DNA from 3 places in the Enterobacter sp. FW301-JW81 genome. Region 3 is predicted to be linked to each of the others. Evidence: predicted binding sites of a transcription regulator. Region 3 holds the regulator's gene; each other region holds the start of a gene.

The links. Region 3 encodes LexA, which represses DNA repair genes until DNA is damaged. Its sites were predicted from a motif close to TNCTGTATGTACATACAGNA; they were not measured.
Region 1: sbmC (DNA gyrase inhibitor SbmC) is a predicted target of LexA. The motif match lies at 1,261-1,280, and genes of this name have one in related genera.
Region 2: umuD (translesion error-prone DNA polymerase V autoproteolytic subunit) is a predicted target of LexA. The motif match lies at 1,857-1,876, and genes of this name have one in related genera.

Annotation. Positions count from the first base shown of each region.
Region 1 is NZ_JBYTBA010000002.1:531,334-535,604, reverse strand. Features, by position in the region: gene AC3WOK_RS09390 (FUSC family protein) at 1-679, opposite strand, end outside; gene sbmC (DNA gyrase inhibitor SbmC) at 772-1,245, opposite strand; gene dacD (serine-type D-Ala-D-Ala carboxypeptidase DacD) at 1,365-2,531, opposite strand; gene sbcB (exodeoxyribonuclease I) at 2,730-4,166, shown strand; gene plaP (putrescine/proton symporter PlaP) at 4,267-4,271, opposite strand, start outside.
Region 2 is NZ_JBYTBA010000001.1:752,698-756,968, reverse strand. Features, by position in the region: gene AC3WOK_RS03680 (hypothetical protein) at 1-145, shown strand, start outside; gene umuC (translesion error-prone DNA polymerase V subunit UmuC) at 158-1,420, opposite strand; gene umuD (translesion error-prone DNA polymerase V autoproteolytic subunit) at 1,404-1,838, opposite strand; gene AC3WOK_RS03665 (hypothetical protein) at 2,183-2,383, shown strand; gene AC3WOK_RS03660 (aldo/keto reductase family oxidoreductase) at 2,420-3,286, opposite strand; gene tcp (methyl-accepting chemotaxis citrate transducer) at 3,430-4,271, shown strand, end outside.
Region 3 is NZ_JBYTBA010000009.1:66,933-71,203, forward strand. Features, by position in the region: gene zur (zinc uptake transcriptional repressor Zur) at 1-262, shown strand, start outside; gene AC3WOK_RS21995 (CsbD family protein) at 310-519, opposite strand; gene dinF (MATE family efflux transporter DinF) at 640-1,977, opposite strand; gene lexA (transcriptional repressor LexA) at 2,041-2,649, opposite strand; gene AC3WOK_RS22010 (diacylglycerol kinase) at 2,758-3,126, opposite strand; gene plsB (glycerol-3-phosphate 1-O-acyltransferase PlsB) at 3,281-4,271, shown strand, end outside.

The DNA.
Region 1 (4,271 bases), on a different contig from region 3:
GAATATGGGTTTCTTTGCTGGCGGGGGTGATCAGGCCGCGCATTTTGACCACGTCGTTGAGGATCGTTTGCAGATGCTTTTCCAGCCGGGGACGCTCAACCAGGTTGGGAGAAAAACCGGCCTGATAGACGCGGTTAAATGCGGTAACGTAGTTGGCCATCTGAATGCGCCAGTGCAGAAAAGCACGCTGCGGCCAGATACCGGTAAAGAGCATGGCCAGCAGTGACCCCAGAATGACATCCCCGCTTCGCCACAGCGCGGTGGTCATATCTCCGGCGGGCGCACCAACCACCACCGCGAGAGTAATCCCAATCAGCAGCGCCTGATACGGTCTTTTGCCCAATGCCAGCCAGCCGCACAGGAACATAGCGGCACCGCACCATGCCAGCATAACTGGAAACGATATAAGCTCCAGCTTCAGGGCGATAAGCCCAAGCGCCGAGCCTAAAACGGTCCCGCCAATTCGCTCGAAGGCGCGCGGAACAACGTTTCCCCAAAACGAGATGGGCCCCATCACCACCACCAGCGTGATCAGCGGCCACGTCCCTTCCGGAACATCCAGCATGCGGACCAGGACAAACGTCAACACGAACGCCAGCGCGATGCGACATCCATGCACCACGCGGTAGTGTTTGTACAAGCGAATTTCAAAAGGGGTTAATGATTTGTCGGGACGCACACCCGCTCTCCAGCTACACGGCAAATCACAATTGTACTGTGTTTTCAGCCGGGCGGATCGCTTCCGGCTGAAAAACCCTTCATTTAGCAGGCTTAAACCGTTTTATGCTCTACTGCGATGTACATTTCGATATCCCAGAAGCCGTCTGCATTGCCGTCGTTGAGATAGCGCTCGAAGCAGGGCTTAAGCGCCATCTGGTACTTATTGTCCTGCAGGAGGGAATTAAAGAACTGATACCAAGGCGTGGCGAAGTCGTAGTTTTCCACGCGCGCCGTCGCCACGGCATAATCCCCGGCCGCGATTTCCGTCATCATGACGCCTTCGCTGTTTTCCGGGATAACGAAATCATCCGGTACCGTGACGGCCGTGTCGCAGCGCAGTTTTTCTGCCGGGACCTCATCCGGGTTATCGTAGTAGACCGCAACCCACTCCAGTGGCTCAATGTGACGCCCGTCGACCCACATCACCAGCTGTTCAAAACCCTGTTTTACCGTGTGTTCCCACGGCCCGACCAAATGAAAACCGGCAATCTTACGTTTCTGTTGCTGCTTAATGCTGTAGTCCATGCTGCCTCCATTTATCACTGTATATTTATACACTATAAAGCGAATTCTGGCCGATCGGCAAACGTGAAGTGTTTATTATGTGAGCAGACTCGCAACCCTGCCAGTCTGCTCAGCAGCAGTTAAAGCGTGTGGTGCAGATAGTCGCTCATGCGGGAGAACAGGCCGCCTTTATCAACGGCCTCCAGCGTCACCAGCGGCCAGTGGGCTACCACCTTGTCGCGGTCATAGAGCTGGATCTCACCGACCCGCTGATGCGCGGCAATTGGCGCTTCCAGCTCTTTTTTATCCAGCACGTATTTGGCTTTGATATTCGGCACTTCCGCTTTCGGCAGGGCCAGCCAGAAGTCCTGGTCGGTGCCCAGCTTCACCTGCTCCTTATCGCCGTACCAGATACGCTCTGTCCCCACTTTTTTACCGTTGTGCAGGATCTGCACCGTATCGAAATTCTGCTGCCCCCAGTGCAGGAGTTTCCGGGCCTGGTCCTCGCGCCCTTTCGGGCTGTCCGCCCCCATTACCACCGCAATCAAGCGACGCTGGCCGTCAACGGCGGACGCAATCAGGTTAAAGCCTGCCCCCGAGGTATGCCCCGTTTTAAGACCGTCCACGTTCATGGTTTTATCCCACAGCAGGCCGTTGCGGTTTTGCTGGGTGATCCCATTCCACGTGAGGCTCTTTTCGCTGTACATATGGTAAAACTCAGGCTCGCCGTGAATGATGGCCCGGGAGAGTACGGCCAGGTCATAAGCCGAGCTGTGCTGGCCCGGCGCGTCCAGCCCGTGGACGGTTTCAAAGTGCGTATCGCGCAGGTTTAGCTTTTGCACGTAGTCGTTCATCATCTTCACAAACTGCGGCTGGCCGCCCGCCACGTGATCTGCCAGCGCCACGCAGGCATCGTTACCGGAATCGACAATCAGACCGCGGCTCAGATCGCGCACGGAGACGCGATCGCCCTCTTTCAGGAACATCAGCGACGAACCGTCAAAAACCGGGTTGCCTTTTGCCCAGGCATCACGTCCTACGGTGACAATGTCGTCCGGCGTAATGCGATGGCTATCAATGGCCCGATCCACCACATAGCCCGTCATCAGCTTGGTCAGGCTCGCCGGATTACGTTGTTGATGTTCGTTGCCCGCCGTTAAGATCTGACCAGTCGTGTAATCCATCAGCACCCAGGAGCCAGCCTGAATGGCCGGAGGCTGCGGCGAAAAATCCAGCGGTTCGGCCGCAAAAGCAGATGAGACACTCGAAGCGAGTAAAGAAACAGCAATAAACAGACGGCGTTTCAACGGTATATCCTCAGGTCATTAAAAATCGATGACCTTTTTACGGGAGTTCTGATGTCGTTACCTGGCTTAATTGCAAAAAAATGTGACAGGACGCAGATTTTCCGCTGAAGCTGCCGCGCAAATTTGTGTCACAACGGTGCTTTTTATTCGGTCTGGCCCGCGCGATCGTTTACCATAGTCACGTCATTTTTTAACAGGATGGTATTACTGGTGTCTGACTCTGCCGCACGCCCGACTTTTTTGTTCCACGACTACGAAACCTTTGGCACTCACCCGGCGCTGGACCGACCGGCGCAGTTTGCCGCCATCCGCACCGACGACGAATTCAACATCATTGGCGAGCCTGAGGTCTTCTACTGTAAGCCCGCTGATGACTACCTGCCGCAGCCGGGCGCGGTCATGGTCACCGGGATCACGCCGCAGGAAGCGCGGGAAAAAGGCCTTAGCGAGGCGGAGTTCGCCCGCCGCATCCACGATCTGTTCACCGTCCCCCATACCTGCGTGGTCGGTTACAACAACATCCGTTTCGATGACGAAGTGACGCGCAACATCTTTTATCGCAACTTCTACGATCCCTACGCCTGGAGCTGGCAGAACCGCAATTCGCGCTGGGATTTACTCGACATCATGCGCGCCTGCTATGCCCTGCGTCCTGAAGGCATCAACTGGCCGGAAAATGAGGAAGGGCTGACGAGCTTCCGGCTGGAGCACCTGACGCGCGCCAACGGTATCGAGCACAGCAATGCCCACGACGCGATGGCGGACGTCTATGCCACCATTGCCATGGCGAGGCTGGTGAAAAGCGCGCAGCCAAGGCTGTTTGAGTATCTGCTGAGCCACCGCAGCAAGCAGAAATTGACCACGCTGATTGACGTGCCGCAGATGAAGCCGCTGGTGCATATTTCCGGCATGTTTGGCGCCTGGCGCGGCAATACCAGCTGGGTCGCACCGCTGGCGTGGCATCCGGACAACCGTAATGCGGTCATCATGGTGGATTTAGCCGGCGACATTTCGCCGCTGCTGGAGCTCGACAGCGATACCCTGCGCGAGCGGCTTTACACCCCGAAAAATGAACTCGGCGATCTGCCTGCGGTGCCGGTCAAACTGGTGCATATCAATAAATGCCCGGTACTGGCGCAGGCGAATACGCTGCGCCCGGAAGATGCCGACAGGCTGGGCATTAACCGACAGCACTGCCTTGATAACCTGAAAGTGCTGCGGGAAAACCCGCAGGTGCGCGAGAAAGTGGTCGCCATCTTTGCCGAAGCCGAGCCGTTCGTGCCGTCAGAAAACGTGGATGCCCAGCTGTACAACGGGTTCTTCAGCGATGCCGATCGGGCGGCCATGAATATCGTTCTGCAAACCGAGCCGCGTAACCTGCCGGCGCTGGATATCACTTTCGCCGATAAACGCATTGAAAAGCTGATGTTTAACTACCGCGCGCGTAATTACCCCGGCACGCTGGATGAAGCTGAGCAGGAACGCTGGCTGCAGCATCGTCGCAACGTGTTTACGCCGGAGTATCTGCACAACTACGCACAGGAGTTGGAGATGCTTTACGGTCAATACGAAGGGAACGAAGAGAAGCAGGCGCTGCTGAAAGCGTTATTCAAGTACGCGCAAGAGATAGTCTGAGTGATGAATATAAAAAAGCCGGAGGCGATGTCTCCGGCTTTTTTTTGTCCCCTACGGGGTTTGTAGGTCGGGTAAGGCGTAGCCGCCACCCGACACAGTATTACG
Region 2 (4,271 bases), on a different contig from region 3:
GGATGAAAAAGAGGCGCTTACCCGCCTTGCGGATATCCGTAAAAATAATGACATCGATCGCCATAACTTTCTGGCCGGTGCGGGCCAAATGCCGTGGATCGGCGTGCTGACGGCTGCGGCAACCTGGCTGACGCAAAAGAAATAGCGCTACGATTATCTACCTCGCCACCGGCAAATCGGCGTATCGCGTCGTATAGGCCGGTGACAGCATCTCACGCTTCATCGCCCAGGACTTCTCAATACCCTGCCCGGCAAACCATATTTTCCCTTTACCGGAATGATTTACGCTGTCGATTATCTCCATCAGCGCCGCGCTGTTGGCGCGCAGCCGATTATCGTCAAACAAATTAAGCTGGGCGACGCCGCTGCTGAAAAAGTCCGCCAGCATCACCCCGGCCTTCATATAGCGATACCCGTCGAGCCATATCCGCCCCAGCGCTTCCGTGGCGGCACGGATGATATCCCGCGAGTCATTGGTGGGCGTCATCAGGGTGACGGAGGCCTGATTGCCGTAATAAATTTCGTTGTCCGCATGCGGGCTGGTGCGCACAAACACGCTGATAAAACGGCAATATTGATGCTCGCCGCGCAGTTTTTCTGCTGCCCGCTCCGCGTAGGCGCAAATCGCCTGATGCATCTCTTCATATTGGGTAATGCGGTGTCCAAACGAACGGCTACAGATAATTTGCTGCTTCGTGGGGGTGAACTCTTCCAGGCCAAGGCAGGGCTCGCCGCGAAGCTCGCGCGCCGTGCGTTCCAGCACCACGTTAAAATGTTTGCGAATGACCCATGAGGACGCATCCGCCAGATCCAGCGCCGTGGTAATCCCCATTGCGTTAAGCTTTTTCGTGATGCGCCGCCCTACGCCCCACACCTCCTCTACCGCAACGTTTGCCAGCAGCTTACGCTGCCGCTCGCGACCCGACAGATCGACCACGCCGCCGGTGCCGGCCCATCGCTTCGCCGCATAGTTAGCCAGCTTGGCCAGCGTTTTTGTCGGGGCAATGCCGACGCCAACGGTTAAGCCCGTATTTTTAAAGACCTGCGTGCGCATCTGGTGACCAAACGCTTCCAGCGACATGCAGTGACTGACCCCTGACACGTTCACGAACGCCTCGTCAATCGAGTAAATCTCTATTGCCGGGGCGAGATCGGTCAGCGTCTGCATCACCCGACTGCTGAGATCGGCATACAGCGCATAGTTCGAGCTAAAGACGTAAACCCGCGACGGATAGCCTTTCTCTTTGAACTTAAAATACGGCTCACCCATTTTTATACCGAACTGCTTTGCCTCCCGCGACAGGGAAATAATGCAGCCGTCGTTATTGGAAACCACCACGATGGGCTTCCCCTCCAGATCGGGGCGGAACACCTTCTCGCAGGAGGCGTAGAAGCTGTTCACATCAACCAGCGCGAACATGTTTATGCGTTTTGAGGGTGTGGGTGACAACACCGAAGATTTGCAGCTCCTCTTCGGACTGAAAGGTAATCGGCTGATAGCGGGTATTATGTGGCAGAAGTCTCAGCACCGGACGGGTCTGCAGCTCTTTCACCGTAAACTCACCGGCGACCGACGCAACGACGATATCCCCGTGTTCGGCGTTTAACGAACGGTCAACCACCAGCAGATCGCCGTCGCCGATCCCCGCCCCAATCATGGAATCTCCACTCACCTTGATAAAATAGGTCGCACTGGGGTGTCTCACTGCCAGCCGGTTAAGATCGAGACGATCCTCCACATAATCCTGCGCCGGGCTGGGGAAACCACAGGCAACACGCTCTAAAAATAAAGGTAATTCAATGCATTGGTTTGGATGATAAGAAAAGAGAGTGTCCATAATGCCTTTCTCGCCAGATACTGTATATAAATACAGTATTACGGATTATGGCCAGGGATCAAGGTCATTTCCGGAGGCGAACCCAAACGCGTTGAAGTTTGAGCGGATTTAATTTAGCTGCATCCTCTGTCCGGAACGCGCCTCATGGTTCTTCCTGGTTAGCGTGAGTAGCCCTCCTGGCACAAGTCATTTTAAAGTCATAAATTAATGACTTATTTATCACTTACAAAAAATGAATACGCATAAAATTAAATCACTACAATCTCACTTCATATTGACTTTAAAGTCAGATAGAAGCATATTTTAGAGCACAAATTAACAAGACTTACTGGAGACCGTTTTCTATGCCAGCCCGTGATTATCCAGACAAGCGCGTTGCACGCGGTGTGGCAAAGGAGGCCGATCTCAGGATGTTGAGCGCCCGCATCGATCCCGACCTGATGGAGTACATCAGAATCACCGCCTTTGAGACGCGTAAGAGCAAGCAGGAGATCGTGGCGGAAGCATTAGCGCTTCACAGACAGAAAAGTCAGACAGGACCATAAGCACGCAAAGCCCTTCGGGCCTTGCGTCTGTCACAATCAGTCCATCAGCGAATTCAGCGTTTCCAGGGCTTCAGGCGGTAACCGCAGCTCGCCTGCCGCAAGGTTTTGCCGCAGATGCGCCACGGAAGAGGTCCCCGGGATCAGCAGGATATTCGGGGAGCGTTGCAGCAGCCATGCCAGCGCAACCTGCATTTCCGTTGCGCCCAGCGAGTCGGCAACAGCCTGGAGCCCGGAAGACTGCAGCGGCGTAAAGCCCCCCAGCGGGAAGAATGGCACATAGGCAATCCCCTGCTGCGCCAGCAGATCCACCAGCGCGTCGTCGCCCCGGTTCACAATGTTGTACATGTTCTGCACGCACACCACCGGCACCATCTTCTGCGCCTCCGCGACCTGGGTGGCCGTGACGTTGCTCAAGCCAATATGCCGCACCAGCCCCTGCTGCTGTAATTCAGCCAGGGTGGAAAGCGGTTCAGCAATCGACCCTTCCGCCGGCCCGTGCGCGCTAAACATGATCCGCAGATTCACCACGTCCAGCACGTCAAGCCGCAGATTACGCAGGTTGTCATGCACCGCCTGAGTCAGTTCCTGGGCGGAGAATGCCGGCAGCCAGGCGCCTTTGCTGTCGCGACGGGCACCGATTTTGGTGACGAGCGTCAGATCGTCCCGGTAAGGATGAAGCGCCTCGCGGATCAATTGGTTAGTCACGTGAGGGCCATAAAAATCACTGGTATCAATGTGGTTCACCCCCGCCGCCACGGCTTCGCGTAACACCTCCAGCGCGGCCTGCTTATCCTTCGGAGGCCCAAAGACGCCCGGCCCCGCCAGCTGCATCGCGCCATAGCCCAGTCGTTTAACCGTCCGCGTTCCGAGCGCGTACGTCCCGCTTTTATCAATGCTGCTCATGCTGACCTTCCTCATAAAAATGATCCGGATTTACAACGGGTTCCTTCAAGGACCCCGTAGTTAAGCGCAAGTTAATTAAAGTTTAAATTCTCTACGACGATAGTAATGATGTACCCCTGCATTTTCCCTAACGGACGACCGCTATGCTGAAAAATCTGCACGTGATTACCGGTATTATCTTTGCCCTCACCATATTCTGTCTGTTGCAAGTTGTCACGGGAGGGTTGTTCTACTCTGCCGTCAGCAACGATCGCCATAACTTCCAGAATTCCGGCGTGCTCAATGCCCAGCAGGAAAGCCTGAGCGACAGCGTGAACACGCTGGTGAAAACGCGCGTCACCGTGACCCGCGTGGCGATCCGCTACCTGAAAAACCAGCGCGATCCGGCTTCCCTTGCGGCGATCAATAAATTGCTTGGCACCGCAGGTGACTCGCTGGCAAAAGCCGAAGCCTATAACAAAGAGTGGCAGAAGCTGCCGCAGGTTAAGGGCCAGGAGGCGGCATTAACCGACGAGATGCAGAAGTCCTGGAACCAGATGCACGAAGTGATGCGTTTGTCGATTGAGTATCTGCGCGCCGACAACTACCAGGCCTACGGCGATCTGGACGCGCAGCAGGCGCAGGACGATATGGAAGCGGTCTATAACCGCTGGCGCGCCGAAAACAATACCCTGCTGAAGGCCGCAACCGAAGAGAACCAGAGCAGCTTCACGCAGATGCAGTGGACGCTGGCGGCGATTTTGCTGGCCGTTATCGCGGTGCTGGTGGTCATCTGGCAGGGTTTACAACACCTGCTGTTAAAACCACTCCACTCCATTATGAACCATATTCGCGCCATTGCAGGGGGCGACCTGACGCAGGATATCGCAATCTCTGGTCGCAACGAGATGGGTCAGCTGGCCGCCGGCCTGCATGAGATGCAGCAGTCGCTGGTGACCACCGTCAGCGCCGTACGCGGAAGCACCGATTCCATCTACACCGGCGC
Region 3 (4,271 bases):
TGTGCTGTGCCATCTGTTCGATCAGCCAACGCATACATCGGCGATGTTTATCTGTGACCGCTGTGGGGTTGTGAAAGAAGAAGGCGCGGAAGGCGTGGAAGACATTATGCATTCGCTGGCCGCTAAAATGGGCTTTGCCCTGCGTCATAACGTGATTGAAGCGCACGGGCTGTGTTCAGCGTGCGTTGAAGTGGAAGCCTGTCGTCATCAGGACGCGTGCCAGCATGACCACTCTATACTCGTGAAGAAAAAGCCGCGTTAGCGACAAAAGAAAAGGCGGCTTAGAGCCGCCTCGTGGGTTATTCAGCGTTACCAGCGGTAGTCGTTACGGGTTTCCCAGTCTTTGACTTCGTTTTCCGCCTGATCTTTCGCGTAGCCGTAACGTTCCTGAATTTTACCGACAAGCTGATCGCGTTTACCTTCAATGACGGTCATATCGTCATCAGTCAGCTTACCCCACTGTTCTTTCGCTTTACCTTTGAACTGCTTCCAGTTGCCGCCGATTTCGTCTTTATTCATCATCGTGTCCTCTTAGTTAAGCGTCGGGTCGTAACGTCCGTTACGTTCTTTTCTGCTGGACGTGATAATTATTGTAGTTAAGGATTCGGCTGTTGGTTTCATATTCGGAATCTTTAACCGTCACGATATATCGTGACGCGAGGGGAACCAGGTATTGTCCCGCCAGTGGCGCCGCCAGATAAAAGCCAGCGATAACCCCCGCAGCGAGAGGAAGACGGCAAGGGCCAGCCATAAACCGTGGTTGCCAAGCCACGGTAGCGTCAACAGCGTCAGGCCAAATCCGGCCGCCGCGACAGCCATGCTGTTACGCATTTCGGCTCCGCGCGTCGCACCGATAAACATGCCGTCCAGGAGATAACACCAGACGCCGACCACCGGTAAAATCACCTGCCAGATAAGGTAATGGCCCGCCAGCTCGCGCAGTGAAGAAAGAGAGGTGAGTAACGCCACAATCTGCTCGCCAAAACAGGCATAAACCAGACCAAACGCCAGCGCGACCAGTCCCGACTGACGGCAGGCTGCCCGCCAGACATCCTGTAGCTGCCCGCTTTCGCGCGCGCCATACGCCTGCCCAGAATGCGCTTCAACCGCATAGGCAAAGCCGTCCAGCGCGTAGGCGGTAAAGGTCAGAAGCGTCATCAATACCGCGTTGACCGCGACGATTTCGGGCCCCAGCCGGGCCCCGAAAACCGTCAGCGCGCCGAAACAGAGCTGAAGAAGCAGCGAGCGCAGCATGATGTCACGGTTGAGCGCCAGCAGCTTACGGATATTCCCGCGCCAGGCGGTTTTAAGCAGCGCAAGGGAGATCCCGCGCATCGCCAGAACGCGCCAGACCATCCACAAACCAATAATAAAGGTTCCGTATTCTGCAATCGCGGTCGCCAGTGCCGCACCCTGCACGTTCATATGCAGACCCATCACCAGCCAGATATCCAGCACGATGTTGAGAAGGTTACCCACTACCAGCAAAATCACCGGTGCACGGGCGTACTGTACGCCCAGGAGCCAGCCCAGCAGAACCAGGTTAGCCAGCGAGGCGGGCGCGCTGAGCCAGCGGATTTCAAGAAAACGTCGCGCCTGCTCCAGTACCGCTTCGCTGCCGCCAACGATATGAAGCGCAAGGTCAATCAGGGGAGCGCGCAGTAAAACGATTAACGCCCCCGCGCCAAGCGCAAGTATCAGCGGCTGCACCAGCGCGCGAGCCAGACGCAGCGGATCTTTTGCGCCATAAGCCTGTGCGGTCAGTCCGGTGGTGCTCATGCGCAAAAAGAGCAGCAGCATAAACAGGAAGCTGGTTGCCGTCGCGCCAATCGCCACGCCGCCAAGATAAACAGGCGAATCAAGATGACCAATAACGGCAGTATCGACCAGACCCAGCAAGGGCACGGTGATATTGGAGAAAATCATTGGCAGAGCAAGACGCCACAATGCCTTATCGGATGCCGTCAGCAGTGACATGAAAAATACCGGGAGCAGAAAATGAATCAGGCTACAGCGGAGCCGTAGCCTGTCAGGAAGAGATTAAAGCCATTCACCGTTGCGAATAACCCCAACCGCCAGTCCTTCGATAGAGAAGTTATGTTCACGGAGATCCACCACAATCGGGGAGAACTCGTTGTTTTCAGGCAACAGCTGGACGGTGTTACCCTGCTTTTTAAGGCGCTTGACGGTGACTTCGTCATCGATGCGTGCGACCACGACCTGGCCGTTGCGCACATCCTGCGTTTTGTGAACCGCAAGCAGATCGCCGTCAAGAATACCGATGTCTTTCATTGACATACCGCTTACGCGCAGCAGGAAATCAGCGCTCGGTTTGAACATGGCTGGATCGACCTGATAGTGGCCTTCAATATGCTGCTGTGCCAGTAAAGGCTCACCCGCAGCAACGCGCCCCACCAGCGGAATGCCCGTCTCTTCTTCCACCAGCAGGCGGATACCACGTGACGCGCCCGAAACAATCTCAATCACGCCCTTACGTGCCAGCGCTTTCAGGTGTTCTTCGGCAGCATTCGGAGAACGGAAGCCCAGACGCTGCGCGATTTCCGCACGCGTGGGTGGCATACCCGTCTGGCCGATATGATCCCGGATGAGATCAAACACCTCTTGCTGCCTGGTCGTTAACGCTTTCATTCCGCCCCCTGGGTGTATATACAGTTATGCTGTGAGTATATACAGTCAAAGGCGATTTTGGAACCAAAAACTGCACAAAAAACCAGGGACTTAATTATTCCTCGAGGCTCATCGGAAATGTGACCAAAGCAGCGTGACCCAGGTGATAACGGCAGTAATAATTGACAGCAGCACGGCAGCAGAGCCCATGTCTTTTGCCCGGCCAGCGAGTTCGTGGAAATCAGAGCCGATACGGTCAACAACAGCCTCAATAGCGCTATTAAGAATTTCCACTATCATCACCAGAAGCACGGAGCCGATCAGAAGTACGCGTGTTATTGCATCAACATCAAGGAAACAGGCGATAATCACCGCGATGATAGCGGCGACGCCCTCCTGGCGAAAAGCGGCTTCATTGATCCACGCGGCGCGGAAACCTTTCCAGGAATAGCCGGCGGCTTTGATGATTCGAGTTAACCCAGTGGTATTATTGGCCATTAAAAGAACCTTTTATTGGAAATAGCGTCAGTAACTATAGCTGTAGCGCGTTTCGCTGCCGCTTGAAGTATGACGGGTAACAACAGAAATTTTGCGCGCTTTCTGTTATCCTTGCGCCGCAATTGCATTATTAACCAGAGGCTTTACATCGTTTATGTCCGGCTGGCCACGAATTTACTACAAATTACTTAATTTACCATTAAGCATCCTGGTAAAAAGCAAGTCTATCCCAGCAGAACCCGCGCTGGAATTGGGGCTCGATACGTCGCGTCCTATTATGTACGTTTTGCCTTATAACTCGAAGGCAGACTTACTGACGCTTCGCGCCCAGTGTCTGGCGCATGACCTACCTGACCCGCTTGAACCGCTGGAAGTTGACGGCACCCTGCTGCCGCGCTACGTGTTCATTCATGGCGGACCTCGCGTGTTTACCTATTACACGCCAAAAGAAGAGTCCATCAAGCTGTTCCATGACTATCTCGACCTGCACCGCAGCAATCCTGACCTGGATGTGCAGATGGTGCCGGTATCGGTGATGTTTGGTCGCCGTCCGGGCCGTGAAAAAGGTGAAGAGAATCCACCGCTGCGCATGCTTAACGGCATCCAGAAATTCTTCGCGGTCTCCTGGCTGGGACGCGACAGCTTTGTGCGCTTCTCGCCTTCCGTTTCGCTGCGTCGAATGGCGGACGAGCACGGCACCGACAAGATCATCGCGCAAAAACTGGCGCGCGTGGCGCGTATGCACTTCGCCCGTCAGCGCCTGGCTGCCGTAGGGCCACGCCTCCCGGCGCGTCAGGATCTGTTCAACAAGCTGCTGGCTTCCAAAGCGATTGCCCGCGCCGTAGAAGACGAAGCGCGCAGCAAGAAAATTTCGCATGAGAAAGCCCAGCAGAACGCCATTGCGCTGATGGAAGAGATTGCAGCGAACTTCTCTTACGAGATGATCCGCCTTTCCGATCGTATTCTCGGCTTTACCTGGAACCGCCTCTACCAGGGCATCAACGTTCATAACGCCGAGCGCGTACGTCAGCTGGCGCACGATGGCCATGAAATTGTCTATGTTCCCTGCCACCGCAGCCACATGGACTACCTGCTTCTTTCCTATGTCCTCTATCACCAGGGGCTGGTGCCGCCGCACATCGCTG